3 regions of the Serratia sp. UGAL515B_01 genome follow, and region 3 is predicted to be linked to each of the others. Evidence: predicted binding sites of a transcription regulator. Region 3 holds the regulator's gene; each other region holds the start of a gene.
The links. Region 3 encodes PurR, which represses purine synthesis genes. Its sites were predicted from a motif close to CANGCAAACGTTTGCNTG; they were not measured.

Region 1 (9,974 bases), 510 kb from region 3:
TCATTGACTTTATTGATATGACCCCCGTTCGCCATCAACGCGAAGTGGAAAACCGTCTGCGTGACGCAGTGCGTCAAGATCGTGCACGTATTCAGATTGGTCGTATCTCTCGTTTTGGCCTGCTGGAAATGTCTCGTCAACGTCTCAGCCCTTCATTAGGTGAGTCGAGTCATCACGTCTGCCCACGCTGTAGCGGTACAGGTACCATCCGTGATAACGAATCTCTGGCACTATCTATCCTTCGGTTGATCGAAGAAGAAGCACTGAAAGAAAATACCAAGGAAGTTCATGCTATCGTACCCGTTCAGGTTGCCTCTTACCTGCTTAACGAGAAGCGTGAATCTGTCAGTGCAATCGAAAGACGTCAAGCCGGTGTAAAAGCGATAATCGTGCCGAACGATCAAATGCAAACACCACATTATTCGGTATTGCGCGTACGCAAGGGTGAGGAAACCCCAACCTTAAGCTACTTGCTGCCGAAGTTGCATGAGGAAGAAATGGCGCAACCTCTGGAGGATGCACAAATGGAGCGCAAGCGTCCAGAGCAGCCTGCGTTGGCCTCTTTCTCACTAGGTGCAGGTGAAGATGCCCCACCATCTACTGAAGAGCCTGTTATTAGGCAATCGACCATCGCGGCAAAATCGAACGAAACGACGGCTTCCGTTGCCTCGAAACCAGGCTTGTTTAACCGTTTATTTGGTGGCCTTAAATCCCTTTTTGCAAGCGATGAGACTCCTGTAGTCGAAGAAGCCGAACCACTCCAAACAGTGAAAGCTGAAGCGAGCGATAATCGCCGCCAGGATCGTCGTGGGCAACGTCGCCAGGGCGCGGGTCGCAAAGGCGAACGTAAAGATCGCAGCGAATCGAGTGACAACCGCGAACCACGTGAAAATAGGGAATCCCGTGAGACACGCGAAAGTCGTGATGACCAGCGCCGCAATAATAGGCGTAATAATGCTCAACAGAATGCATCTATTGCCAGCAATGATGTGCAAACTGATGAAACGGCAAAAGTACAGCACGAAGAACAGCAAGTGCGCCGTGAACAACGTGCAGACCGTCAACGCCGTCGTCAGGAAGAAAAACGCCAGACGACGCAACATGAAGTTAAAGCGTTGGACAACGTTGATAACACTATTGCCAGCAACGACGAAGATCAGGATGATCGCCATCAACAGCCAACACAACGTCGCCAGCGTCGCCCACTGACGCAGAAAGTCCGCGTGCTGTCGGAAGTCGAAGAACTACAGCGTGCTGCTGAAGAACTGTTAGCGCCTAAAGCAGCAGCGGTATCTGTCGCTAAAGTGATAACAAGCCAGATCCCTGCGCTTGAAGAGAGTGTAAAACTGCTGCCACAGACTATCGCTGTGCAGTCCACTGAAGAGATCCACTCCGATAACCGTAATAACGGTGAAAACGGTATGCCTCGTCGCTCTCGCCGTTCTCCTCGTCATCTTCGAGTCAGTGGTCAACGTCGTCGTCGCTATCGCGATGAACGTTATCCAAACCATTCGCCGATGCCGCTTGCTGGTGCTTTTGCATCCCCAGAGATGGCTTCCGGAAAAGTTTGGATACATTACCCTGTAACTCATGTGTCACACGAAGTTCAACAGCCTGAACTTCCAGCCCACATTACAGAAATCTCCGCAGGGGATTTGGTTGCGGCCAACGCAGCTATCCCCCAAGTGACTGAAACTGTAACTGCGCAACAGCGGGTTACAGAAGTGAGTAACGTTCAGGCTGCATTTGTGCAGGTTGCTCCAATTGCTGAAGCTGCACCGGTTGTTTTGGAGGAAGTCTCTGTAGAAACTGCCGAAGTAGCTCAGCCGCAGGAAGCCCCTTCGGAGCTCGTTACCTATGAACCGGCTAACGAGATTGTTGAAATTACGTCTTGCGTACCTGTTATTGAAACCTTTGCAGCTGAACCTTCGGTGCTTGAACTAGCAGTGGACGAAGTAGCTGAAGTGGCTCCAGTGCAACAAACTGTTGTTGCCCCACTGGTGGAAACACCAGTGGTATCTCCACCAGCTCAAAGCATCCCACAAGTGTTGTATAAGCATATTGCAACCGCCCCAATGACTAAGGCACCGGCTCCGACTTACGAGCCAGAGGCAACCAAAGCCAGTGACTGGCAGCGTCCTTCCTTTAACTTTGATGGGAAAGGTGCTGCAGGTGCGCATGCGGCAGCTAATCAAGCCGCAGCACCTGCGACAAAACCTCAACAGGTTAGTGAATAATCTATCCTGTTAAGATGCAAACGATGCAAACCCAAAACCCGCCGCCAGGCGGGTTTTTTTATTGCCACTAACGGGTGATGGCGGCATCCCACCAGCAATTGATTTCACCTCGCCACCAACAAACAGATGCAACGCAAACGCTTTCCGCTTATGCTTACACCCCGGCGTGAATAACCTACAATTATTCGCTTTTATTCAGATATTTCGACCGCCGGAGTTCCGCCCCATGACTGCACAAACCAACGTCCTGAAAATCCGCCGTCCTGACGATTGGCATATCCATCTACGTGATGACGATATGCTAAAAACGGTTTTACCCTATACCAGCAAGGTATTTGGCCGGGCGATTGTGATGCCGAATCTGGCCACGCCGATCGCCACTGTTGCTGCAGCGCGCAGCTATCGCGATCGCATCTTGGCTGCTATCCCTGCTGACCATAGCTTCACCCCGCTGATGACCTGCTATTTGACTGACTCACTGTCAACAAAAGAGCTTGTCGAAGGTTTTGAACAAGGGGTCTTTACCGCAGCCAAGCTATATCCCGCGAATGCGACAACTAACTCAAGCCATGGTGTCAATGACATTACGGGAATTTACCCTTTATTCGAGCAGATGCAAAAAATCGGTATGCCGCTGTTGATCCATGGTGAAGTTACCGATGCGACTGTAGATATTTTTGACCGGGAAGCGCGATTTATTGATCAGGTCATGGAACCTATACGCCGCCTATTTCCTGAATTGAAAATCGTTTTTGAACATATCACTACAAAAGAAGCGGCTCAGTATGTTCAGGAAGGCAACCGTTTCCTAGGCGCAACTATCACGCCACAGCATCTAATGTTCAACCGTAACCATATGCTGGTTGGCGGGATCCGTCCGCACCTGTTCTGCCTACCTATTTTGAAGCGAAATATCCACCAAGAAGCTCTGCGTAAAGCTGTCACCAGCGGTTCCGATAAGTTTTTCCTCGGTACTGATTCGGCACCACACTCCAAACACCGTAAAGAGACAAGCTGTGGCTGTGCTGGGGTATTTAACGCGCCAAATGCAATGTCCGCTTACGCTACAGTATTTGAGCAATTAAACGCACTGGAACAGTTGGAAGCCTTCAGTTCCCTGAATGGACCTCGTTTTTACGGTTTACCCGTCAACAAAGATTACATTACGCTGGAACGCGTCACCGTTTCTCAACCAAATGAGATCGCCTTAGGTTCTGAAGCTGTCGTTCCGTTTTTGGCAGGTGAAGATATTGGCTGGTCTGTCACCAATTGTTGATTTTTGCTCTTGCCTTTGTCGAAGGGCAACTGTATAAATAAACAGTTATGTGAATCTGGGGGCAATTATGCGTGTTGAAGTTACTATAGATAAAACCAAACCACTGCCGCCGGGGGCGATTGAGGCCCTGACTGGTGAATTCAGTAAACGGGTAAATCGCAAGTTTCCTGACACCACCGTGCAAATTCGGTATGCCGGTTCCAACAGCCTATCGGTACTTGGCGGGGCTAAAACCGATAAGGATCTGATCGAGGAAATACTCCAAGAAACATGGGAAAGCGCCGACGATTGGTTCACTACAGAGTAATATTACCCTTTTATTCTTGCCGGGGGGGCGCTCTCCGGCTTTTTTCATATCAATATGTTGTAATTAACCTTGAATCAGGTTATTTACATAAACAAAAATAATTCGAGTGTCTTGTAAGCGGCAAGCACTAGAGAGTTCAGGAGCATAGCTCCTCTTCGTAACTGGGATGACAGAACTCAGTTAACACCCACAAAACTTGCAGTGTGGCGTGTATATACCCAAAATAATTCGAGTTGCTTGTAGGCAGCAACTGAGCGAAGCCCCAGGAGCTTACTCAGGTAAGTGACTGGGGTGAACGAAGGCAGTCAACACCCAAGCAACTTGAAGTATGACGAGTATACACACTTACCACCAACGCACAGCAACGTATCGAACTTACATTCAAGTTTACGTGCCAAAAAAGAATATCTTTCTTACTTGCATTTCTAGTCTTCTTTAACTTGTCAAACCTGATTACTTGTTCAAGATAATATTTATTTTCCTTAAATTTCATTAAAAATGCCACGCTGGAAATCATGGGCGCGTATACTGTAATAGCTCATTGTGATAATGAGACACACTGCTCCTCGTTAGTAACTCATGATAGTCACTACTTGATAAGGGGTTTTTATGGACAGAAATGATGAAGTAATACAGACACATCCGTTAGTTGGCTGGGATATCAGTACTGTAGATGTTTATGATGCCATGATGATTCGCCTTCATTACCTGTCTTCACTAAGCCAAACGCCCGAAGAAGCACAAGTTGATCGGACCCTTTGGTTAACTACCGATGTTGCCCGCCAATTGATCAATATTTTAGAAGCCGGCATCGCCAAAATAGAATCAACTGATTACCAAGATCTTGACCGAAGAAAGCATTAATATTTTCAGCAACACCAACTAAGGCGCCAGCAATTTACTGGCGCTTTTCTTTGCTATGGAAGTCGCACTATGAGTAAATTACGATCCAAAATCTTATACCTCAAAAGTCTGGATTAAGACTAGGCCACGGAAGGTTAAATTTGGTTGGGTTTACGCAATTTAGGGATATCATCTAAATAGCTATATGGACACCTCACCAGTGCAAGTGTGGGCAGACCTTTTTCTGGCAATCACGGCGTGTCGGCGTTCCTCATCATTCCCACCTGCCGGCAGCGTGATGTGTAGCGGTATTAAGAACACCTATTTAGAAAACTATCGACATTATTTTATGAAGAGGATACGCGCGTGGAATATGACTTGATCATCGTTGGTTGTGGCTCAGTTGGGGCTGCAGCAGGTTATTACGCGACAACTGCAGGCTTGAAAGTGTTAATGATTGACCGTGCTATGCCTCCGCATAAGAGTGGTAGTCATCATGGCAGTACGCGCATCATTCGCCATGCTTCTGGCGAGGGTGAAAAGTATACCCCACTAATCCTCCGTGCTCAGGCTTTGTGGAATGGATTACAGCAACAAGTCGATGAAAAACTCTTTCATCCCTGTGGTGTTATCACTATGGGGCCTAAAGACACTAAGTTTGTCCGTAATGCGCAACACAGTGCAAAAAATTATAACCTGAATATACAGTTGCTCAGTGCTGAACAGATCAAAAAGCGTTGGGACGAATTTACCGTACCAGAGGACTATATCGGCGTATTTGAGCCTGATGCCGGGATACTACATCCTGAATTGGCCATTGCGAACTATATCAGATTGACAAAAGAAGCAGGTTGCTCTCAGTTGTTTAATTGCCCTGTGAAAGCAATAAAATATGCCACAGACGGCATCGAGGTGACTACTGCTGAAGGCCAGTTCAAAGGACGCAAAGCCGTTATCACTGTAGGCTCCTGGGTTAAAAACCTGCTGCCAGAGTTACCCATATCGCCAATACGTAAGGTTTTTTCCTGGTATCAGGCTGACGGACGTTACAGTGTGAGTAACAACTTCCCCGCTTTTACTATTGAAGCACAGGATGGATGCCGCTATTACGGTTTTCCAGCCGATGGTGAAGGCTTAAAAGTGGGCAAGCATGACGGCGGGCAGCCGATTGAAACACCACAACAATGCAAACCGTACGGCACAATAGCCACTGACGGTTCTGAAGTGTTCAGCTTTCTGCGTCAGTTTTTATCTGGCGTGGGTGTTTGTCTGCGCGGTGAGGTCTGTAGTTACGCTATGAGCCCAGATGAAGATTTTATCATTGATACCTTACCTGACTGCCCGCAACTGCTTGTAATCACTGGATTAAGTGGCCATGGTTTTAAATTCGCTAGCGCACTGGGAGAGATCGCCGCTCTGTTCGCTCAAAATAAAACCTCACCAACAGACATAACTCCCTTCGGTCTGCAGCGTTTCTAAACTACCACCTTCCCTTTAAGCTTAATGAAATACGCTGCCTTTGTAGCCTTGTGATGTACTTACGCTTCAAGCTGAGGGCACTAGGCTGTGCCCCTCAATTGCAGGAGAGCGCCGCCGCTGGCGGTAATGTTCGCGCAGAGCAAGACGTGAGCCACGCGGTTTGGTGGGCCAAATAAGCGGCGAACAACGCAGCAATACACGCCAATGGCCCCAGCCCGTGGGTTCTCCGCCCCAGAAGCCCATTCTCTGTGTTGTCGGGCTTGAACAGAGGGCCACCCTCCGCCTTGATAGCGGGCTTTTGGGTCTGCGACGGCACCATGCGCAATTCAGGGACACAGTCTAGATCCCTTCATTCACCCCTGGCATTTTTGAGTAAGCTCCTGGAGATTCGTTCAGGTGCCGTCTAAAAGGCTTTTTACTCCGGGTTGATCTCTTTGGTTGGTTTCCCATCACCAAGGATGACCGCCAGTTTATGTCCTCCATCCATCGTTTCTAAAGTAATGCGGCCAATAATGGTCAGCGGTACCGAAAGCAACATCCCTACAGGTCCCATTAACCACCCCCAAAATATAAGGGAGAGGAAGACCACTAAAGTTGAAAGCCCAAGTCCTCGCCCCATAATTCTAGGTTCGAGCATATTACCAATGACCAAATTAATCAGGATAAATCCCCCCGCAACCACAATGGAATCTGCAAAACCATTAAACAACAATGCCTGGATAAATGGAGGGATTGCCGCAATAGCAGAACCTATATTGGGCACATAATTAAACAGAAAGGCCAACATTCCCCAGATAAAGGCAAAACGAACACCAACCCAACTGAGGAAACCCCAGACGATAAGGCCTGTTGCAAGGCTTATTGCAGTTTTAATTACCAAATAATGCGTTACCCCTCTCAATGCCAACCGAATAGCCGCCATTCCTTCGTTCGGATTATTCAACGCTTGCTGCAACTTAAAGGGCAATACCCTCACTTCAAACAACATAAACACGACGGTCATGAGCAGCAGGAAAATACTGGTCATAGCCCCCGATAACTGTCCTAACAAACGTGTAACGAGATTCATTGTGGCACTAGGGTCAACAAACTTAATTAACGCATCTACGGAGAAAGTAATATCGATATTGAAACGATCTGCATAACCTTGCAACTCGCTAATTTTCTCCAACAGCAAACCGCGATATTGTGGCAACGAACGGGCAAATTCATTGAGAGAGGAACCTAACATACCAATAAACATCATTAATAACACAACAACGGTAATAACCAACAGCATGACACTCAAACCTCTCGGCACTCGGCAACGCTCCAGCGAGACAACCAAGGGGTTAAGCACAATAGCGAGGAAAACAGCAAGCAAGAAAGGCACAACAATGTCCGCTGCGGCTTTGATCCCCGCCAAAATGACTACCATCATCGCCAACATCATCATCAAGCGAAGCTTGCGATCATAAAATTCTAACCTGCCCATTGAATATCCTTGCTTGATGAAGGCCAGCACGAGCCTGTTAATGTATGTACACCTATCGCTATGCAAACTACAACGGAATCAAACGCAAAGACGATTGCCTGGACACGACTTAGACTATCTAGAGTATATACAAGTTACTACAAGATGCAGGTAGGCGATAAGCAAGAACCACCAAATAGCTGCGCGGAATAGTGTTTTCGGTGGTCATTATGCAGGCTAGCCTGCATTGAGAACATGCGATGTGCAATACGAGTCTGCAGAGAAATTACGGTGTGTCGGCGTTCTCATCATACCCACTAAGCCCATTCCTTCTTTTTCCCTCCACCGTGAGGACAAGTTTAGAAACCGTGACGGTACCTCACGCAATCAAAGAACACAGCTTAGGTAAAAATAAGAGCACTCCTTCGAGTCCACTAGGGAAATAGTCTGCAAAGCAGATTTGGATTATTATTTAGTCAATTGCTGATATTTACCTAAAATGACAAAAATTGACATTAATTAATAAATATATAGATTTCAATGCGTAATTTTTTTCAGTCATTATGAGATCATTAGCAACCAACTATGCATTTGATGAACCTACCGACAGCTCACACAAATAAACTGACCAATTTCATTATTTAATAACATAATGAAATTTATTGTTGATTTTATGTTTTTTTAAAGTTTAATTAATGCTGCCGGAAAAGGCGTAACGTAAGGAAGCCCAATGCTTTGGAAAAATACCTCTGACCGCTTTGGTCACATTTCTGTCCTGATCCACTGGCTAGTGGCACTGACAGTCTATGGCATGTTTGCTCTCGGCCTATGGATGGTAACACTAGGTTATTACGATGTTTGGTACCACAAGGCACCAGAGATCCATAAAAGTATCGGCATTTTGCTTCTTATTATTATGGTGTTCCGGGTACTATGGCGGTTTATTTCTCCCCCTCCAAAACCACTCACTAGTTATAGCCGTTTCACACGTATCAGTGCCGTTTTTGCACACCTTGCCTTGTATGTTTTGCTGTTTGGCATTTTGATCAGCGGCTACCTGATTTCTACTGCTGATAACCAGGCAATAAACGTTTTCGGCTGGTTTGAGGTACCTGCTTCTGTTACTGGTCTGCCACAGCAGGCGGATACAGCAGGAACAATCCATTTATATCTGGCTTGGGTGGTGGTTGTGCTCTCAGTTCTTCACGCCTTGGCTGCTCTTAAACATCACTTTATTGATGGTGATATTACTTTGAAACGGATGCTAGGTCGCAGCACCGATTAACCTGTTGGATTTATGGAGATTGTTATGTTTTTGAAAAAGACTGTATTAAGCCTCACTGCCGGAGCTTTACTACTGAGCGCGGGTTCGGCCCTGGCCGCAAACTACAAAATCGATAAGCAGGGACAGCATGCTTTTATTGAATTTCGTATCAAACACCTAGGCTACAGCTGGTTGTATGGCAGTTTCAAAGACTTTGATGGTGGATTCACTTTTGATCAGAACGACCCTTCAAAAGATAAAGTGAATGTCACAATCAATACTGCAAGCGTGGACACTAATCATGCAGAACGAGATAAGCACTTGCGTAGCGCAGATTTTCTGAACGCTGATAAGCATAAGCAAGCAACGTTCGAATCAACTGAAGTGAAGAAAAACGGCGAAGGCTATGCAGTAATTGGTAATTTGACCCTGAACGGTGTTACCAAGCCTGTTACTCTGGACGCCAAACTGATTGGTCAAGGTAATGACCCTTGGGGCAACTACCGTGCCGGGTTCGAAGCCAACGGTACAATCAAGCTGAAAGACTTCGATATTACTAAGGATCTTGGCCCTGCGTCACAGGAAGTGGAGCTGATCATTTCTGTAGAAGGCGTTCGCGAGAAATAAGCTAAAAGGTGGCGCTGAAAACTCAGCGCCATTTCTATAAGCGTTCAACTTACCCGCTCTTATTCTTTAGGAGCCGGTATATGAAGTGTTGTCTGCAACAGCCCTTTCGACTTATTAAAGATTTTAACACCATTTTCACGGCCAGCACGACGTGCTCTTTGCTCATCACGTGGCAGCTTCAACTCTTCGCGGCAATTATCACTGCAGCACCCCTCAAACTTTGCTGCACAGGACGGGCACTGGATAAACAGCAGATGGCAACCATCATTGCGGCAGTTAGTATGAGTATCGCAAGGTACCCCACATTGGTGGCAATTAGCGATAACATCCTCTGAAATACGTTCCCCCATACGCTCGTCAAACACAAAGTTTTTGCCGATAAACTTCAGCGGCAAACCTTGTGCTTTGGCTTTGCGCACATACTCGATAATCCCTCCTTCGACGTGGTATACGTTTTTAAAGCCATTATGCAGCATATAAGCACTGGC
Region 2 (9,974 bases), 1.4 Mb from region 3:
CATTGCCCACCTAGCCAGCCCAGTGTTCACATGGCCTTTAAACATATCGGCCACAGCATTAATCAGCGGGAACCCTGGTACCAGCAGCAAAACACTGGCAGCCATTGAGACACTTGAGGTCTGGCTGAATAACGGTAACCGCAACAGTAGACCAGAAATCGATGTCGCAACAAATGCAGTCAGGCAGAAGTTGATCAATGGATTCATGTGGTGCGCAGTCAACACCTGGCGTACGAACATCGCACATCCACTAGCCATAAATGTTACGATAAAAGCATCAATCCCACCGCCGTTAAGCATACTGAAACAACCACAAGACAACCCAACCATCAAAACAACCAGCCAGCGGGGATAACGCAGTGGATGGAGCTTTTCAAAACGCCGGGCAACCTCGTGCGCGTCAGCCAATCGGTGTTCGGCGAGGATCACGATATGCTGAACCTTCGTTACCATTTGCATGTTAATCCCACGTTCGATGTTCTTTCGCGTCGTGGTCAAGCAAGCATCATTGTGGATCGTGGTCAATACAACCGCATTGGCAGAGATCGAGCTTTCCACACCATCCATACCCAGTGCTAGCCCTAAACGGGTTGATAGTTGTTCCACGAGCATGCTTTCAGCACCGTGTTGCAATAGCAACAACGCGCACTGAATGCACAAACGGGTAATTTGCCGCTGCTGCCTGCTTACTGCCGATATTTCTTTGGTTAATGCCTTATCCATGTGACTCAACCATTTTCACAGTACGGATGTTCATCATATAGCCAAAGATGCGAACGATAGGTTGATGCGCGTCAGAAGGAATGGCGTTTTTAGCAGTAGAAACAAACCTTTTTCTCAACGGCTCCAACCACTTTTCGTTTCTACCACATTCTCTTCTGGCGCTTTACCGTCTATGCTGCCCCGCCAGCCCGTTTGCCGCACGAGAGACAATCGGTCCTTGTCCTGTTCAATAGCTTCTGCAAGCATATCTTTCGATCGTTGCAAACTGGCAATACGGAATTCGGTATCCTCATAGTTCTCCAACGTATCTTCAAGCATCTTCAGGTTATAACGGCGGAAGATATCTGCTTTTTCCCTGGCTTCATAGGCATCCAAACCCAGTAATTCAAGTGTTTCTCGCCCAGTGAGCAGTGAACTTTCAAAAGTTTCACGTGATGGCCTTTCTACTCCCAAGCGCCGCAATTGATACCAGTGGTCCACATCACGGGCTCGCGCTACCACTTTCAAATGTGGGAAATGGCGTTTAGCCAACGCCGTCAATTGCAGGTTGGCCTCAACATCGTCGATAGCGTTAATCAATACCTTGGCATGTTCCGCGCCCGCTGCTTCGAGCAGGTCGGCACGAGTCGCATCGCCATAAAACACTTTGGTGCCGAATTTACGCAGCGTTTCGATATGGTCGGGATCATGATCCAGTACCACTGTGCTTACTCCGTTGACCAGCAGCATACGCCCCGCGATTTGGCCGAAACGCCCAAAACCGGCAATGATCACACTAACATTCTCTTCATCGATCACATCTGCGGGTCGCTCGTCTTTCGGGGTTTTCTTTGCCAACAAAGCGGAAGCGACCAATAACAATGGCGTGGCAGCCATTGAGAGTGCTACCGCCAGCGTTAACGGTTTGGCCCACTCTTGAGGCAGGACGCCGGCCATCTGAGCCGCACCAAAAATCACAAAAGCAAACTCACTGCCTTGTCCCAGTAAAATGGCAAACAAAGCACGCTGACGCTTTGGCACACCTAGCATCGGAGCAATCAACCATAACAGCAGCGCTTTCAGCAATATAAAACCAAACAGCAGCGAAGCAATTAATAAAGGATGGTGAAACAAGGTACCGAAATCGATCGACATGCCAACACCAATAAAGAACAGACCGAGCAGTAGGCCTTTAAACGGCTGGATATCACTTTCCAATGCATGGCGGTACTCAGAGCTGGCCAACAGCACTCCCGCAAGAAATGCCCCCATCGCCATCGAAAGACCAGCCATTTCCAGCAAGAGACCAAAGCCAAACACTAGAAACAGCGCGACAGCACTGAATACTTCGCGCATGCCTGATCGTGCCACAAAATGCAGCAAAGGCCGGGTGACATAGCGCCCCAACGCCACCACTACCGCTAAAGCCCCAACCACCTTGGTTGCAGATAGTGCAAACGCGCCCAGCGTCGTTGCAGCACCGCTACTTGTCAATAGCGGTATCATCGCAACCAGCGGTATCGCAGCAATATCCTGAAATAACAGTACCGCAAACGCACTGCGGCCTATAGGCGTGGGCATTAGGTTTCGTTCGCTCATCGCCTGCATAGCAATGGCGGTGGAAGAGAGTGCCAGCGTCAGACCAATCAGCAAGGCGACCATCCAGTCCAGCCCCAGAAAATAGCAAAAGGCGCTCAATACCAGGCCACAACCTATCATCTGAATACTACCGCCACCGAATACAGGAACCCGCAGTGTCCACAGTCTATTAGGATCCAGTTCGAGCCCGATGATAAACAGCATTAATACAACACCAATCTCGGCAAAAGCCAGGATAGACTCCGGATTAGACACCAGCTTCAAACCCCAGGGACCAATAATGCAGCCCGCAATCAAATATCCCAGCACGGAGCCCAAACCTAACCGTACAGCGATGGGTACTAGTAATCCAGCGGCGCCCAGATAGATCAGCCCCTCTATCATCATGCCGTGATTATCCATGTGCTGTTCCTTGTTCTGCTATTTGATCGCTGTGTTCCATAAGGTACTGCATTAACCGCTGACGATAAGCTTCACCAGCCGTTATCAACACTGTATCACTACAGGTAAAGGTGCCATGTACCGCAAAATACGGCTGCCAGTTCATACCACAATAAATCGCCATGGCCTGCAGGGGCTGGCCAAGTACCGCAAAGTTGGGGTAATCCCCAAGAACAAAATGCTGTTCATCGCCACCGCTGGTCACTGCCCATAAGAAGTCTTTCCCGACCAACGCTTTCCCTTTGTGGCCATAAGCCCAACCGTGTTCCAATACTTTATCGATCCAAAGTTTCAGAAGCGGCGGCAAGCTATACCACTGCATCGGGTGTTGCAGCACGACCATATCCGCCCGTTCAAGTGCACGCTGTTCAGCTTTGATATCGATATTGAAATCTGGATATAGCTCGTACAGAACGCGGACCTCCACATTTGGGATGTCTTTTACTGCCTGTAATAGTCGCTGGTTGGCATGGGAATGCCGAGGATAGGGATGAGCGTAAATAATCAGGATCATGAGCTTCTTACCGTTTGATGTCATTTTTAAAAAATAGACCGATGCCATAGGATGACATTTTAGAAAAGGATTGATAGCCGAAATTTTTATCGGTGATGGACAAATTGACCGATGAATGACAACAAAAAATATGATTTCCCTATCAATGAAAGCAGGGAAAATAGACGTAGTGAGCTAACGGCTTTGTTTTGACCCTAGGCTTTGTCCCTCAATTGCCCGTGGTGCCGTCGCAGACCCAACAAGCACGTTATCAAAGCGGAGGGTTAAGGGCTGAGTGGCCCTCTGTTCAAGCCCGACAACACACAGAAAGAGCGGGCATCTGGGGAATGCCCCTTCGGGCTGGGGCCATTAGCGTGCCATTGAGGGGCACAGCCTAATACAAAAAAACTAAACGCAGCACTCCATGGATAAAAATAGGCTAGAGAAGAAGCAAGGAGGGAAAAGGCGTTATGGCGGATTTATGCAAATACCCGCCTCAGCCGAGGCCAAGGCGGGTTATCGGTTTATTTACCAATGCGCGCGTGTAATTCCTGTACTGAACTCACCTGCTCGGTAGGGTCAGCTTTCAACGCCATCGCGGTGGCAAAACCGCCGTTAAGCGTGGTGTCGTAATGCACTTTGTATTGCAGTGCACTGCGGCGGATCAGTTTGGAGTCTTCTATCGCCTGACGCCCTGCAGTGGTATTGACGATATAGGTATACTCACCATTCTTGATACGATCCTGAATGTGCGGACGCCCTTCATGCACTTTGTTAACCAAACGAGGGTTAATTCCTGCTTCGCCAAGCACCACGGCAGTACCGTGTGTCGCATCCAGTTCAAAGCCCTGCTTGAGCAGGCTGGCCGCCAAATCTACGACGCGAGTCTTATCCCCTTCACGCACCGACAGCAGCGCACGCCCCTGTTTTTTCATCCCTGAGTTACTGCCCAGCATCGCTTTGGAAAATGCTTCAGCAAAGGTGCGGCCAACGCCCATCACTTCCCCGGTCGAACGCATTTCTGGCCCGAGAATAGGGTCTACACCTGGAAACTTATTGAAAGGCAGTACCACTTCTTTCACCGAATAGTACGGTGGAATAATTTCTTCGGTCACGCCTTGTTCAGCCAGCGATTTACCTGCCATGACTCGCGCTGCTACTTTCGCCAGCGGCACACCGGTAGCTTTGGAGACAAACGGCACCGTACGTGCTGCACGTGGGTTCACTTCAATCAGGTAAACTTCGTTATTTTTCACCGCAAACTGCACATTCATCAAACCACGGACCTGCAGCTCAAAAGCCAGTTTTTCAACCTGCTGGCGCATCACGTCCTGGATCTCTTTGCTCAGGGTGTAAGCAGGCAGTGAACATGCGGAATCACCAGAGTGAACGCCAGCCTGTTCGATGTGTTCCATAATGCCACCGATCAGCACGCGTTCGCCGTCGCAGATAGCATCCACATCCACCTCCACAGCATCATCCAGGAAGCGATCCAGCAGTACCGGAGCATCATTCGACACGCTGACCGCATTCTGAAAATAGCGACGCAGGTCTATTTCGTCATAAACGATCTCCATCGCACGGCCACCCAGTACGTATGACGGGCGAACCACCAACGGATAACCGATACCCGCTGCCTTTTCTACCGCCTGTTCGATGGTTGCCACAGTGGCATTGGCTGGTTGCTTTAATCCCAGACGATTGACCGCCTGTTGGAAACGCTCACGGTCTTCCGCACGATCAATCGCATCCGGGCTAGTCCCGATAATCGGCACACCTGCTGCTTCCAACTCACGTGCCAACTTCAGTGGAGTTTGCCCACCGTATTGTACGATCACGCCTTTTGGTTTCTCGATGCGTACAATTTCAAGCACGTCTTCCAGCGTCACTGGTTCAAAGTACAGGCGATCTGAAGTGTCGTAATCGGTAGAAACAGTTTCCGGGTTACAGTTGACCATAATGGTCTCGTAGCCATCTTCGCGCAGGGCTAAAGAAGCATGTACACAACAGTAATCGAATTCGATACCTTGCCCGATACGGTTTGGCCCTCCGCCAAGCACCATCACTTTAGGGCGGTCATTAGTCGGGTTGGATTCACATTCCTCTTCATAAGTGGAATACATATAGGCGGTATCGGTAGCGAACTCTGCTGCACAAGTATCTACACGCTTGTATACCGGGTGCAGGTTGAAGCTATGGCGCAACTTGCGGATTTCGTTTTCAGAAACGCCCGCCAGCTTGGCCAAGCGCGCATCAGCAAAACCTTTGCGTTTTAACATTCGCAAGAAAGCTTCATTCAGGCCGTTGATACCTTTTTCAGCAACCTGCTCTTCCAGGCGCACCAACTCTTCGATCTGTACCAGGAACCAGCGGTCAACGTTAGTCAGATTGAATACACCGTCAACAGACATACCGGCACGGAAAGCATCGGCGATATACCAGATACGATCTGAACCGGCATCTTTCAGTTCACGACGGATCTTGGTTAGTGCCTCCGGATCGTCCAGGCTGACTTTCGGATCAAAACCGGTAGCACCAACCTCCAAACCACGCAGCGCTTTCTGCAAAGACTCCTGCTGGGTACGACCAATCGCCATCACTTCACCCACGGATTTCATCTGCGTAGTCAGCCGGTCATTAGCACCGACAAATTTCTCGAAGTTAAAACGCGGAATTTTGGTCACAACGTAATCGATTGAAGGTTCAAACGAGGCAGGCGTACGGCCACCGGTAATATCATTCATCAATTCATCGAGGGTGTAACCCACAGCCAGCTTGGCGGCAATTTTGGCTATGGGAAAACCGGTCGCTTTCGATGCCAGTGCCGATGAACGGGATACGCGTGGGTTCATTTCGATCACGATCAAACGACCGGTTTTCGGATTCACCGAGAACTGTACGTTGGAGCCACCAGTCTCAACGCCAATCTCACGCAGCACCGCCATCGAGGCGTTACGCATAATTTGGTATTCTTTATCGGTCAACGTCTGCGCAGGTGCAACGGTAATCGAATCACCGGTATGGATACCCATAGCATCGAAATTTTCAATGGAGCAGACAATGATGCAGTTATCATTCTTATCACGCACCACTTCCATTTCGTACTCTTTCCAACCAATCAGCGATTCATCAATCAGCAGCTCTTTGGTCGGCGATAGATCCAAACCGCGCTCGCAGATCTCTTCAAATTCTTCACGATTGTAGGCGATCCCCCCACCGGTTCCCCCCATGGTAAATGAAGGTCGAATAATGCACGGGAAGCCCACATCAGCGGCTACCGCCAACGCCTCTTCCATGTTATGGGCAATTCCTGAACGCGCCGTATCCAGGCCGATCTTCTTCATGGCGATATCAAAACGGCGGCGATCTTCGGCTTTGTCGATGGCATCTGCCGTAGCGCCGATCATCGTTACGCCAAATTCGGCCAGGACTCCCTGACGTTCCAACTCCAGCGCACAGTTCAGGGCCGTTTGCCCGCCCATGGTCGGCAACACCGCATCCGGGCGTTCTTTTTCAATGATTTTACGTACTACTTCCCAGTGAATAGGCTCGATATAGGTCGCATCGGCCATTTCAGGGTCAGTCATGATAGTTGCTGGATTAGAGTTGACCAAAATAACGCGATACCCCTCTTCACGCAGCGCTTTACACGCCTGGGCACCAGAGTAATCGAACTCACACGCCTGGCCGATGACGATCGGGCCAGCACCGAGGATCAGGATGCTTTTTATATCTGTACGTTTTGGCATGGCTAAAATGGCTCCTGATGCTGATTATTTAGCGTTGGTACGGTAAGTCTCAATCAGTTCGATAAAGTGATCGAACAGCGGTGCAGCGTCATGCGGGCCGGGGCTGGCTTCTGGATGCCCCTGGAAGCTGAACGCCGCTTTATCGGTGCGGTGGATGCCCTGAACCGTGTGGTCAAACAGGGATTTGTGCGTCACCCGCAGATGAGCTGGCAGGTTATTTTCATCCACGGCAAAACCATGGTTTTGCGCGGTGATCATCACGGTATTGTTATCCAAATCTTTGACCGGGTGGTTACCGCCGTGGTGGCCGAGCCTCATTTTTATGGTTTTCGCACCACTGGCCAGTGCCAGCAGTTGGTGGCCAAGACAGATACCGAATACCGGGATGTCGCTTTCCAGAAACTTCTTGATGGCGTTAATCGCATACTCACATGGCTCAGGATCGCCAGGACCATTGGAGAGGAAGATGCCGTCTGGTGCCATTTTCAATACCTCTTCAGCAGGCGTTTGTGCTGGCACCACGGTCAGGCGGCAACCGCGATCCACCAACATCCGCAAAATATTACGTTTCGCGCCGAAATCATAAGCGATGACATGGTAAGGCAGTTCATCTGCCGTTTTTGCCTGCGGTAGATCGCCTTCCATTGTCCAGCTCCCCTGTTGCCAGGTGTAGGCTTCTTTAGTGGTAACTTCCTTGGCCAGATCCATGCCTTTCAGGCCCGGGAATGCTTTGGCTTTCTGCAGCGCCAGTTCAGCATCAGTAACGTCACCTACAATGATGCAGCCATTTTGTGCACCTTTCTCACGCAAAAGACGCGTCAATTTTCGGGTGTCTATATCGGCAATCGCCACAATATTATTGCGCTTGAGGTATTCCGATAACCCTTCTTCGCTACGGTAGTTACTGGCAATCAGAGGAAGGTCGCGAATGACTAGGCCTTGAGCATGGACAGAGGAGGATTCTTCGTCGGAAGCATTGGTGCCGACATTGCCGATATGAGGATAAGTAAGAGTAACGATTTGGCGGGAGTAGGAAGGATCAGTGAGGATTTCTTGATAGCCGGTCATCGACGTATTGAAGACCACTTCCCCCACTGCCGTACCTTGTGCCCCAATGGCCCGACCGTGGAATTGGGTTCCGTCTTCCAGAACCAATAGCGCTGACTTATTCAAAACACCCTCCAAGGAATAATAAATCAATATATTTGCATATTAATTCAGATATCACGATCTAAATCAATGCAAAAATCACCCTCAAGGCTAATTTTTGGCAAATTGGGCGCATTCTAATAATGGGATCGATTTTTGTCCATAAAAAGTACCCTTTTTCATCTCAATTTTACCAACCTCAAACAAAAAGTTACCTCATCCCTATAAAAACATATAGAAACCTGGTTTAGTAAACGGTTGCCCGGCAACAATAACAAAAAAATAACATAAAAAATCTAAAACTGACCGACTTAAAACAAAAACACCCATTAAAACGGCTTAAAACAAAAGATAACAACAAAAAAAATCAACAATATATAAATATTAAATCGTAACACTTATTTTAAATCATTTAAAAAAGGGCAATAAATTTATCACCCTTTTATCATAATGTTACAATCAATTTCACCATATAAAAGCGGAGTTTAATTCACTACAACCGGTCTAAATCAAGCACATCTCGCATATCAAATAGTCCATTATGACGCTTTGAAACCCAGGATGCTGCACGTACTGCACCATTGGCAAAAGTCATACGGCTTGATGCTTTATGGGTAATCTCCACGCGTTCACCAATATCTGCAAACATAGCGGTATGTTCACCCACAATATCCCCAGCGCGGATTGTGGCAAAACCTATGCTTTTTGGATCACGCTCGCCGGTATGACCCACGCGTTGGTAAACAGCGCATTCTTTTAAATCGCGGCCTAACGCATCGGCAATCGCCTCCCCCATAGCGAGAGCAGTACCAGAAGGTGCATCGACCTTATGACGGTGATGGGCCTCCACAATTTCGATATCGGTGTAATCCCCCATGACCTTAGCCGCTTTTTCCAACAGCTTGAGCACCACGTTCACACCAACACTGAAGTTGGCGGCAAATACGATACTAATCTGTTGTGCAGCAATCTGGATCGCCGCTTTACCCGCATCATCAAAACCGGTAGTACCAATCACCATACCTTTTTTATGAGCCATACAGCATGCCAGATGAGCTAAGGTGCCTTCCGGACGGGTGAAATCGATCAGGATATCAAAATCATTGACAACGCTATCAAGGTTGTCGCTAACGGTTACACCAACCACACCGACACCAGCAAACTCACCGGCATCAGTACCCACCAAGCTTGAGCCAGTGCGCTCCAGTGCAGCTCCCAACACTACGCCTGGTGCCAGTTGCACTGCCTGGATTAATTGACGCCCCATACGGCCACCGGCCCCCGCAATCGCAATGCGGATCTGTGAATCAGTCATGCTTATCTCTCTTGTTGGTCAAAAGCCAATCCTCGGCTATTGGTGCAGAGTAACTTTCTCACCTCACCACTACCAGAGGATTTCATTGCGGATTAGAAAATTATGATATTTGTGGCATTTCATCAGCAACACCGTCAATTAATTAACAATGTCCCGCTAAAAACGGCAGCACCGTTTTACATAATCATGCACTATCCATGCAACCAAATGAATGCGCTAAAATTGGTTACTTCACGCTGCTCTCGGAGCGTGGTAAACCAAGTGACCAAGGTAAGAAAAGGCAGCCAACACCCGTTCAGCTTGAAGGGGGACGGGGATATATCTGTAAATGCAAAACGGGGAGCCTTGGCTCCCCGCTGTTTTATCACCACGCCGACCTCAGTCGATCTGCTTGATGTCCATCCTCAACTCTTTTGGGACTTCAAACACGATGTTCTCTTCACGCCCGCTAATTTCATGAACGTCTTGGCAACCTAACGCCTTCAAGCAGTTGATCACGTCCTGAACTAGCACGTCTGGTGCAGAG
Region 3 (9,974 bases):
GAAGAGTCTGAAGTATGGAGGGGATTGAAAACTGAGAATTGGTGCGTCCGAATGGACTCGAACCATCGACCCCCACCATGTCAAGGTGGTGCTCTAACCAACTGAGCTACGGACGCACTGAGTTGCTTCAGGAAATTGGTGCGTCCGAATGGACTCGAACCATCGACCCCCACCATGTCAAGGTGGTGCTCTAACCAACTGAGCTACGGACGCATCTATATCCTGCCTGTCATGGCTGACAGCGGTGACGAATATTAGCGAGCTACCTGCTCGCTGGCAAGGGAAAAAACACAATTTTATTTGGTATTTCACGTGATTGCTGAGCTTATGTGCAGTAAGGTGGTTTTTTCTGCAAAGTTTGATGACCAACTCGCCGATTTGCAGTAACCAAACCAGCGAGCAGGTTTAGCGGGTGGAGCGCCGCAAGATAATATCGGCGGGTTGCCGTTGTAGCCAGCGCATGCGCAATGCCATCATAAGGGCTGCGAAGGTTAGGCCGATAATAAAGCCAATCCAGAAGCCGCTTGGCCCCATAGCCGGTACAATATAGTCCGTCAATGCCAACATATAGCCGCTTGGCAATCCAAGTATCCAATAGGCGATGAACGTGATGTAGAAGATCGCTCGAGTGTCCTTATAACCTCTCAGGATACCGCTACCAATCACTTGCACAGAGTCAGAAATTTGGTAAATAGCGGCCAGTAGCATTAGATGTGAGGCCATAGCAACCACCTCAGGGCTGTCGTTGTAAAGCAGTGCTATTGGGTGGCGGAATGCCGCAGTAAACAATGCGGAACAACTGGCCATAGCAATACCTACAGCAATTGCGGAATAGGCAGCGACACGTGCGCCTTCGACTGAACGTTCTCCGAGACGGTGCCCAACCCGAATGGTTGCTCCAACACCCAATGACAGGGGCAAAACGAACATTAATGAACTGAAATTCAGCGCAATCTGGTGCCCTGCTACTGATACAATTCCAAGTGGTGAAACCAGTAACGCAACAACGGCAAATAGGGTGACTTCAAAGAACAATGCCAGCGCTACCGGCATGCCAATCCCGATCAAACGTTTTAAGACTTGCCAATCTGGGCTACGGCGCGCACCTGCTGCCAATTTGATATCACGCTGTCCTGGTGCATGTTTCGCGTACCAACGCATCATCAGGAACATAATCCAATAAACGCTACCGGTGGCAACGCCACATCCGATCCCGCCAAGCTCCGGCATACCTAGTTTGCCGTAGATGAAAATGTAGTTGATCGGAATATTGACGAGCAGGCCAATAAAACCAATTACCATACCTGGCTTGGTTTTTGATAAACCCTCACACTGGTTACGTACCACCTGAAAGAATAGGTACCCTGGTGCCCCCCACATAATGGCACGTAGATAGCCCACGGCTTTATCAGCCAACGCTGGGTCGATGTTATGCATCATATCGATGACAAACTTGCTGTTATAGATCACCACAAGAATTAATACCGAAACGCCAGATGCTAACCAGAAACCCTGACGCACTTGGTGAGCAATACGGTCACGGCGTCCAGCTCCGTTAAGTTGTGCAATTACCGGTGTTAGGGCCAGCAACAAACCATGGCCAAACAAAATAGCAGGCAGCCAGATTGATGTTCCTACAGCAACCGCTGCCATATCTGTAGCGCTATATGCTCCCGCCATAATGGTATCGACCACACCCATTGCGGTTTGAGATATTTGCGCGATGATCACTGGGATCGCGAGGGCCAATAAACTACGCGCCTCAATGAAGTACTTCTGCACGTATTACACCTTTTTATCATTATTTACTGAGGAAGGCTGTTGCTATCAAAGCAAGCGCAGCAAGAAAAAGCGGAAATCGTCAAAAAGATTGTACCTGCTCAGTGTCGTTAAGCAAATGTTGTGATTATATAATATCCGAGTTTGTTCTGCCCGAGCATAAAGTCATCGATGCTGCTGCTGGCTCATGAGTTTTTAGCCTTCGTGTAACTCTGGTTATTTAGGGTATATGCTTGTTTTATTCAAACGCTATCACTGCGACGCACATGGTGTTATGCGCCATCGATTCTTGAGTCAAAGTCTCTGCATACTGATTACGTTGTTTAACACAGTGACCGGCAGATACGTTACTCTTTTATGGATTGATTAGAGACTGAAGTTTGCGGGTTACAGCAAATGTGCAAGTGTGTTTTTTTACTATTGTGAATTTGGTTTTCTGCCTCAACTGGGGCAAACTGCGCTCAGTGAATTGAACTTATTCAAAAGAAGAGGCCAACATGTTTACCGGTATCGTACAAGGCATCGCTCCGCTGGTTGCCGTTGATGAAAAACCTAATTTTCGCACTCACATTATTGAAATGCCTGATGACCTGCTATCGGGTTTAGAGTTAGGGGCTTCTGTATCCCATAATGGCTGTTGCCTTACCGTTACGGCGATAGCGGGCAATCGTGTCAGTTTTGATCTGATCAAAGAAACGTTGAGGTTAACCAATCTTGGCGAACTTGCCGCAGGGGATGTCGTTAACATTGAGAGAGCTGCTAAGTTCAGTGATGAAATTGGTGGTCATTTGATGTCCGGTCATATCATCGGTACAGCAGAAATTGCCAAAATTTATACTTCAGAAAATAACCGTCAGATATGGTTGCGAATGCCAAATGTAGATCTGATGAAATATATTTTGCATAAAGGGTTCATTGGCATAGACGGTATTAGTTTGACAATCGGTGAGGTAATTAATAACCGTTTCTGTGTCCATTTGATCCCGGAAACCGTTCAGCGCACGACACTAGGTAAAAAACGTCTTGGCGATAAAGTCAATATCGAAATCGACCCACAAACCCAGGCAGTGGTTGATACCGTTGAGCGCGTATTGGCCAGTCGTGAAGCGGCAATTGCTGAGGATGTCGTATCAGTGCCGAAAGTTTAAATACCAAACGGCTGATGTTTTTATTGGCGCGTTTTGATAAAAAAGCCGCAATCTTATTTGCGCGTTTGCGGCTTATGTTGGCTAATTTAGTGATGAATTAAGGATTCGTACTCAACGAGGAACACGGATCCCTCCTTCTACGCCTTCCGGGCTGAACACGATTTGCCAGAGTTGTATATCACGCGCACGGAATGCACCAGCGCAGGAGTTAAGGTAATAGCTGAACATCCTTCCGAAACGTTCGGAGTAATTTGCTGTCAGTTTTGACCAGCTTTGCTTGAATCTTTCATGCCAAGCCATCAGGGTGCGATCGTAGTCAGCGCCAAAGTTATGCCAATCTTCCATCACAAAGTAGCGTTCGCTAGCTTGCGCAATATGCTTAACAGAAGGTAAGCAACCATTCGGGAAGATATATTTGTTGATCCATGGATCCACATTCATATCTGTCCGATTTGAACCGATCGTATGTAATAGGAAAAGTCCATCAGGCTTCAAATTGCGCCTAACGACGTTGAAATAGGTATGGTAATTTTTAGGGCCGACATGCTCGAACATACCAACGGAAACAATGCGGTCAAACTGTTGGTTCAGATCGCGGTAATCTTGTAGCAGGATCTCCACGTCCAATCCTTCGCAACGTGCTTGCGCCAGTTTCTGTTGTTCTGCGGATATGGTTACACCCACCATGGAGACACCGTAGTTTCTTGCAGCAAAGGCGGATAGACCTCCCCAGCCGCAGCCGATATCCAATACTCTCATACCTGGACGAAGACCCAGCTTTTCGCAGATCATCCGCAACTTGGCTTCCTGCGCTTCTTCCAGAGTAGTGGCCGTTTTCCAATAGCCACAGGAATACTGCATATAACGGTCAAGCAGTAAGGTAAAAAGATCGTTTCCGAGATCATAATGTTCTTTACCAACAATCCAAGCGCGTTTCTTGGACTGTAGATTGGTCAGACGAGCTACAGCAATGCGCAGTATGTCTTTCAGATGATTAGGAAGTTTCTTTTCAAGCCCAGCACTGAGAATTCGCTGAAAGAAGATATCCAGTCGTTCACACTCCCACCAGCCATCCATATAACTTTCGCCAAGCCCTAACGAGCCTTGTTGTAATACACGTTTGAAAAAATTTGGATTGTAAATCTGAATATCGAAAGGACGTGAACCATTGATTTCAATATCGGCCATGTTGAGCATTTCATGCGCGATACGATACCACTGGTTGTCTTGAATGCTCAGATCTTCTATACACGATGAACTCATAGTTTCTCCATCACCTTCTTCTGACTTATGAACTCGTAAAAATGCTCAGAGGACTTTTACAAGCGCATACATATACCTACGGCAACTTGCCGTAGCGTCTGATGTTCGACTTTAACCAGAGGAAATTTAAGAGGTTCTCTACGCATCAGCGTAGGTAAATAATTCCTTAAAAGAGTATGATTCCGTTCGTGTAAACAATAATTACTTGTGATAAAAGTTTATGAGAAATGTTATTTTTAGAAGCTCTTTCGAGTATAGGCTTGCCGAGACACAGACTCAATAGCAAATTGCACCCTGCCAGCATTCCCGTTAACTTATTATTTATAATAATTTCTGCTTGGTAGGCTGTTTTTTATTCGAGCTCTCTCTGAGTTGCATAATATACCCAAAAGCTGCAAAAAATACGGTACCAACCATCACGCTTACTGTAGCCAATAGTGGCTGGGTGATGAAGGCTGATACTAACATGCTGGCAATAAAACACCCTCCCAGTTGCAGCGTATTCTGTAAGGCAGCTGCTTTACCACTGCTTTCCGGGAATGGCATTAAGGCATTTGCTACCAGAATCGGGTAGCTAGCACCATTAACTAATGCCATGAAGCAAAAAGGGATCAGCAAAGCTGTCAGTGTTGGTTTGCTCAGGGTAGCGACCAGATAGAGAGCGACCATGCTGATGGCATAAGCTAACAACAGCCAAGGCAGCAGTGTTTTGCCAGAAATATGGCTTAATGCACTCCGACAACTGTAACCCCCTAACAAAAAAGCCAAAGTCTGTGGGACATAGCTTAAACCAATATCATTTGGGCTATATCCCATGTTGCCGAGAATAAAGGGTGACCCGGTCAGCCAGGCAAAAAAACCGGCAGAGCAGGCGGCAAAGACCATAACGTTGCCACTGAACATCGGGGATCTCAAAATCTGCAAAAAGCTCACCCCGGCCTTTTTGTCCGCTGAAGGCACAATTCTGGTATCTTTTAGCAATAGAGTGGGAATGAGCAGTAATGCCGTTATGCCAAGCAGTACGGCAAAGATAGCCCGCCATCCCATGTGATTGAGCAGCCAGGCACCCAACAAGGGGGCTAATGCGGGAGAAAGGGCGACCAGTGGCATAATGGAAGCAAAAACACGGTTTGCCTTACCTTCACGATAACGATCTACTACGATGGCTTGCCAGGTCACCGCGGCTGAACATACGCCAATTGCCTGTAGAAAACGTAAAGACCACAGTTGTGTTCCGTTTTGCACCCATAGCATGCCCAAACAGCCAAACGCAAAGAGTGTCAGGCCGAGCAAGAGTACCGGTTTGCGGCCTAGATAATCGGATAGCGGGCCCCAAAGCAGTTGGGCAAAAGCAAAACCAGCAAGGAAAATACTCAAGCTGGCGCTGATTGCGCCTGCGGAAATTTGCAAATCCTGCTGCATAGCGCCGAAGGCTGGTAGATACATATCGGTTGCTAAGTACCCCAACATACTCAGTCCTGCAAGGTAAAACATAAATCCAAAGTTTCGCATGCTTTTCTCGTTAAATTTTTATTGTCGCAGGTTTTAGCGTCCGCAAGTGTACTCGGCTGGATCTTTGCTTGTGAAACGGTAATATTTGCAAGGTGTTGTTAAAAAATTTGAAGGCAAATCATGTGGTCAGAATACTCGCTTGATGTCGTAGATGCTGTTGCGCGAACGGGTAGCTTCAGTGCGGCTGCACAAGAGCTTCATCGAGTTCCTTCTGCAATAAGTTATACGGTGCGTCAGTTGGAGCAATGGCTGGCTGTGTCCCTTTTTGAACGCCGTCATCGTGATGTTGTATTGACCCCTGCTGGTGCCCTGTTTATCAAAGAGGCCCGGAAGGTTGTCAAAAAAATGCTTGATACCCGGCGTCAGTGCCAGCAAGTTGCCAACGGTTGGCGCGGGCAGTTAAGAATTGCGGTCGACCTTATTGTAAAACCACAGCGTAGTCGTCAGTTAATCACTGATTTTTATCGTCATTTTTCGGATGTTGAATTGATTGTGCAACACGAGGTGTTTAATGGCGTATGGGATGCACTGGCTGATGGGCGCGCAGAGATGGCTATCGGTGCAACACGAGCAGTGCCGGTTGGTGGGGGTTTTGCTTTTCGCGATATGGGCTTTGTGAATTGGTTGTGTGTGGCAAATGCAACCCATCCCTTAGCGGGGCTAAAGGGCACACTGAGTAACGATCAGCTGCGGCCTTATCCCTCACTATTGCTCGAGGATACGTCACGAAATTTGCCGAAACGTGTAACTTGGGCGCTGGATAACCAACGACGCCTTACCGTGCCGGACTGGGCTTCTGCTGTGGATTGTCTGCGTAATGGATTATGTGTGGGAATGGCACCCGCGCATTGTGTACTGCCATGGGTACAAAGTGGTGAACTGGTTGTTCTGCAACTGCAAGAAGCATTCCCCCCTAGCGCCTGTTGCCTGACATGGCAGCAAAATGCGCAGTCACCAGTAATGACCTGGTTATTAGATTATCTGGGAGACAGTGAAACGCTTAATCAGGAGTGGTTGAACGAAGGCGTATCCGGTGTCTCGAAAGCCTCCGATAACAATTATTAGGCTATATGTCTGTGGGGCGTCGCAGCCCTCATCAAGCCACAGAGGGAAGCGTGCCGCGTGGTCGAGTCCTTGCCTCCCGCGCTGTGGCCATCATAGTACGTGTTGGGCTCATAAAACTGTGCAGCTCACGTTTTGGTTTGTGTCTAATCAAGGGGGACATGCTAGCGGCGATAATCGATGAAAGGCCCATCAGCCACCGAACGGCGTTCTATCAGTTTTGGATGGACTTCAATGACCTGAGATTCTTCACGTTTACTGATAATACGATCCAGCAACATCGTGAAAGCCATTTCTCCCAGACGTTCTTTAGGCTGGTGGATAGTGGTTAATGCTGGGGTAAAATAGCGTGCATTTCGGACGTTGTCGTAACCGATCACTGAGATGTCTTGCGGTACACGAAGCCCCAATTCGTCTGCAGCACAAATTGCACCCATAGCCATAATGTCTCCACCGCAAAATATGGCTGTGGGGCGATGCTTTTGCGACAATATTTTGTACATGGCCTTATAACCGGACTCAGGTTCAAAATCACCCTGAACGATCCATTCTTCGCGGATCTCAATATTGGCTTCCTGCAGCGCTTTAAGGAAACCGTGATGACGGCCACCACCGGTATTGCGCGATAACTGGCCGGGAATGGCACCAATATCGCGATGACCACGTTCGATAAGATAACGACCAGCCAGATAGCCACCCTCAAAGGCATTATCGATAATTGTATCGGTAAAATCACCACGAGCAGCTCCCCAGTCCATAACCACCATGGGAATATTTCGGTAATCCTCCAACATACCCAGCAACTTTTCTGGGTACTCTGAGCACATAACCAGCAGACCGTCGACGCGCTTTTGCGCCAACATTGCAAGGTAGGCCTGTTGTTTATCGAGGTTATTATGTGAGTTACACAAGATCAAAGTATAACCTTTACTATAGCAACTGTTTTCAACAGCTTCGATCACCTCAGCAAAGTAGGGTGCTTCGCTTGATGTTGCAAGCAGACCGATCGATTTAGTGTGGTTAACTTTCAGGCTGCGGGCAACGGCGCTGGGCGAATAGTGTAGTTGTTTAATGGCTGCCCAAACGGCCGCTTTTGTCTCTTCGGCGACGAAACGCGTTTTATTAATGACGTGCGAAACGGTGGTGGTGGAAACGCCAGCGCGCTTGGCCACATCTTTAATCGTTGCCATATAAAGAATGACTCCTGAACTCACATGTTACAGCATGTAAGTATGATGTTAATCGTTTGCCTGCGTAAATTTTATCCCCTGATAAGCAAAAACGGGATTTTTAGTGCTGAAGCCGTAAGATCCTATAGCAGGAGGGGGCATCTTGGGGTACGCAGTTGTGAACTGCGGATTTTGTCGCATATTTATGAAAAGTGGAAGAGCTAATCGGTATTATAAGACGGCAAATGATAACAAGATTTTAATCACGAACTGTAGGAAAATGAGTTGACGTATTAATTGTGTGGCTTTTATGCTTGAGAGCACAAATCTGCAAGGGAATTACGTTATGGATACGAATTTGAAAATGTCATTGTTTACTACGGTATGTGCGTTGGCAGTGATTATCATCTTTGGTCTCATTGCTGTATCTAACTGATTTAAATTATAAAAAGTGCAATATGTTGCACCTTTGCTATTTTCTATAGAAAACCCCCAGAGCTAGGCTGGGGGTCGTAAAGCTTTCAGCCTTAAGCCGATTATAAAGACCCCCTTTCAATTTGTTAAAACACCTTGCGGTTTGGCAATTGCAAAAGTTAAACAAGAAATCAAAAGGGGTCCAATGGGGGACGAAAATGGGCTTAGCGCATAACCGATGGAACTGTAAATATCACATGGTTTTTGCACCTAAACACCGAAGGCAGGTTTTCTAGGGAGAGAAACGCAGGGTGATAGGTGGCATATGGCCATTAATTCCAATTTTTTCAACCAGATATCACTTGTTATATCGAGCCGTAGCAAGATCTGTTCTCTCACTCTACCGATAAAATCCCAGCCTAACGAGTTAATATGGCTAAACCAGGTATTTTGAAAATCGGCGTCGGTTACGATAGTCACTTTAGTCTTGGCATTAATGGCTTAGGCAAGTGTATCCAAAAATTCGTTTTGGATCTGAGTATTGTTTTGCTGTTTTGAATGAACAATACGGCTCAACATCGCGTCCGATACTGGTGAGAGTCAGTGAAGCGCCACGGTTACATCAAGAAGCGTTACGGGCTGTAAGTAATCCATAAATGCAAATGTCAGATCACAGTGCGTCTGTTAGGGCGCGGCTGGCAAGAGAGGCTAATAGGCACATATGAAAAACCCCCGGCTTTGCCGGGGGGAGCTTACTTGTTCATCTATCTGCTATTGGGTCAGATTTTGTTCCGCGAATGACCAGTTAACCAATGCCCAAAAGTTTTCCAGGTATTTTGGGCGCGCATTGCGGTAGTCGATATAATAAGCATGTTCCCAAACATCAACGGTTAACAGAGGTTTGTCTTCACTGGTGAGTGGGGTCGCTGCGTTTGAGGTATTAACGATCGCAAGTGATCCATTAGGTTTTTTCACCAGCCAAGTCCATCCTGCTCCAAAGTTTTTCACTGCTGCATCGGTGAATTGTTCTTTGAAAGCAGCGAAAGAACCGAAGGATTTATTGATCGCCTCAGCTAAAACGCCAGTTGGTTCATTGCCCCCCTGAGGCGACAGACAGTGCCAGTAGAATGTGTGATTCCATACTTGCGCAGCGTTATTAAACACGCCACCGCTAGAGGTCTTGATGATATCGACTAGAGACTTGCCTTCAAACTCGCTGCCTTTCACCAGATTATTCAAGTTAACCACGTAGGTGTTATGGTGCTTACCATAATGGTATTCCAGCGTTTCTGCAGAAATATGCGGTTCAAGGGCATTTTTCTCATACGGTAATGCAGGTAATTCAAACGACATTGCTTTCTCCTTTTTATACAGCACTTTTCTTCTCTTCCGATACCGCCAGCCCATTAGCTGAGGGAGGAAACTGAGTTGTTATAGTTATTCTGTGGTTATCAATCTTAACAACTTCCTACCTGAAAAAAAGGTCCAAAGCGTGCAAATCAGTTAATTGTCTAAAGTGTGGGCAAGGGGAGACATCCTGGCTGAGCCTTAAACTCAGTCGTATATACTCTTCATTCTTCAAGTTGCATGGGTGTTGGCTGCGTCCGTTCACACCCGTCATAGAGTG

Region 1: the regulator PurR is predicted to act here: its motif matches at 2,368-2,385, upstream of pyrC (dihydroorotase).
Region 2: the regulator PurR is predicted to act here: its motif matches at 8,381-8,398, upstream of carA (glutamine-hydrolyzing carbamoyl-phosphate synthase small subunit).

Annotation. Positions count from the first base shown of each region.
Region 1 is NZ_CP109901.1:1,455,590-1,465,563, reverse strand. It holds gene rne (ribonuclease E) at 1-2,237, shown strand, start outside; gene pyrC (dihydroorotase) at 2,464-3,513, shown strand; gene dinI (DNA damage-inducible protein I) at 3,581-3,820, shown strand; gene bssS (biofilm formation regulator BssS) at 4,430-4,684, shown strand; gene solA (N-methyl-L-tryptophan oxidase) at 5,030-6,142, shown strand; gene OK023_RS06725 (AI-2E family transporter) at 6,558-7,616, opposite strand; gene OK023_RS06720 (cytochrome b) at 8,326-8,880, shown strand; gene OK023_RS06715 (YceI family protein) at 8,905-9,486, shown strand; gene OK023_RS06710 (rhodanese-related sulfurtransferase) at 9,546-9,974, opposite strand, start outside.
Region 2 is NZ_CP109901.1:553,810-563,783, reverse strand. It holds gene OK023_RS02725 (threonine/serine exporter ThrE family protein) at 1-723, opposite strand, end outside; gene kefC (glutathione-regulated potassium-efflux system protein KefC) at 838-2,703, opposite strand; gene kefF (glutathione-regulated potassium-efflux system oxidoreductase KefF) at 2,696-3,256, opposite strand; gene carB (carbamoyl-phosphate synthase large subunit) at 3,760-6,984, opposite strand; gene carA (glutamine-hydrolyzing carbamoyl-phosphate synthase small subunit) at 7,009-8,157, opposite strand; gene dapB (4-hydroxy-tetrahydrodipicolinate reductase) at 8,627-9,448, opposite strand; gene ispH (4-hydroxy-3-methylbut-2-enyl diphosphate reductase) at 9,827-9,974, opposite strand, start outside.
Region 3 is NZ_CP109901.1:1,963,395-1,973,368, reverse strand. It holds tRNA gene OK023_RS09080 (tRNA-Val) at 40-116, opposite strand; tRNA gene OK023_RS09075 (tRNA-Val) at 137-213, opposite strand; gene OK023_RS09070 (MATE family efflux transporter) at 406-1,782, opposite strand; gene OK023_RS09065 (riboflavin synthase subunit alpha) at 2,277-2,927, shown strand; gene cfa (cyclopropane fatty acyl phospholipid synthase) at 3,039-4,190, opposite strand; gene punC (purine nucleoside transporter PunC) at 4,512-5,702, opposite strand; gene punR (DNA-binding transcriptional activator PunR) at 5,823-6,767, shown strand; gene purR (HTH-type transcriptional repressor PurR) at 6,929-7,954, opposite strand; gene OK023_RS19200 (YnhF family membrane protein) at 8,244-8,369, shown strand; partial or broken gene OK023_RS09040 (IS200/IS605 family transposase) at 8,566-8,640, shown strand; gene sodB (superoxide dismutase [Fe]) at 9,119-9,700, opposite strand.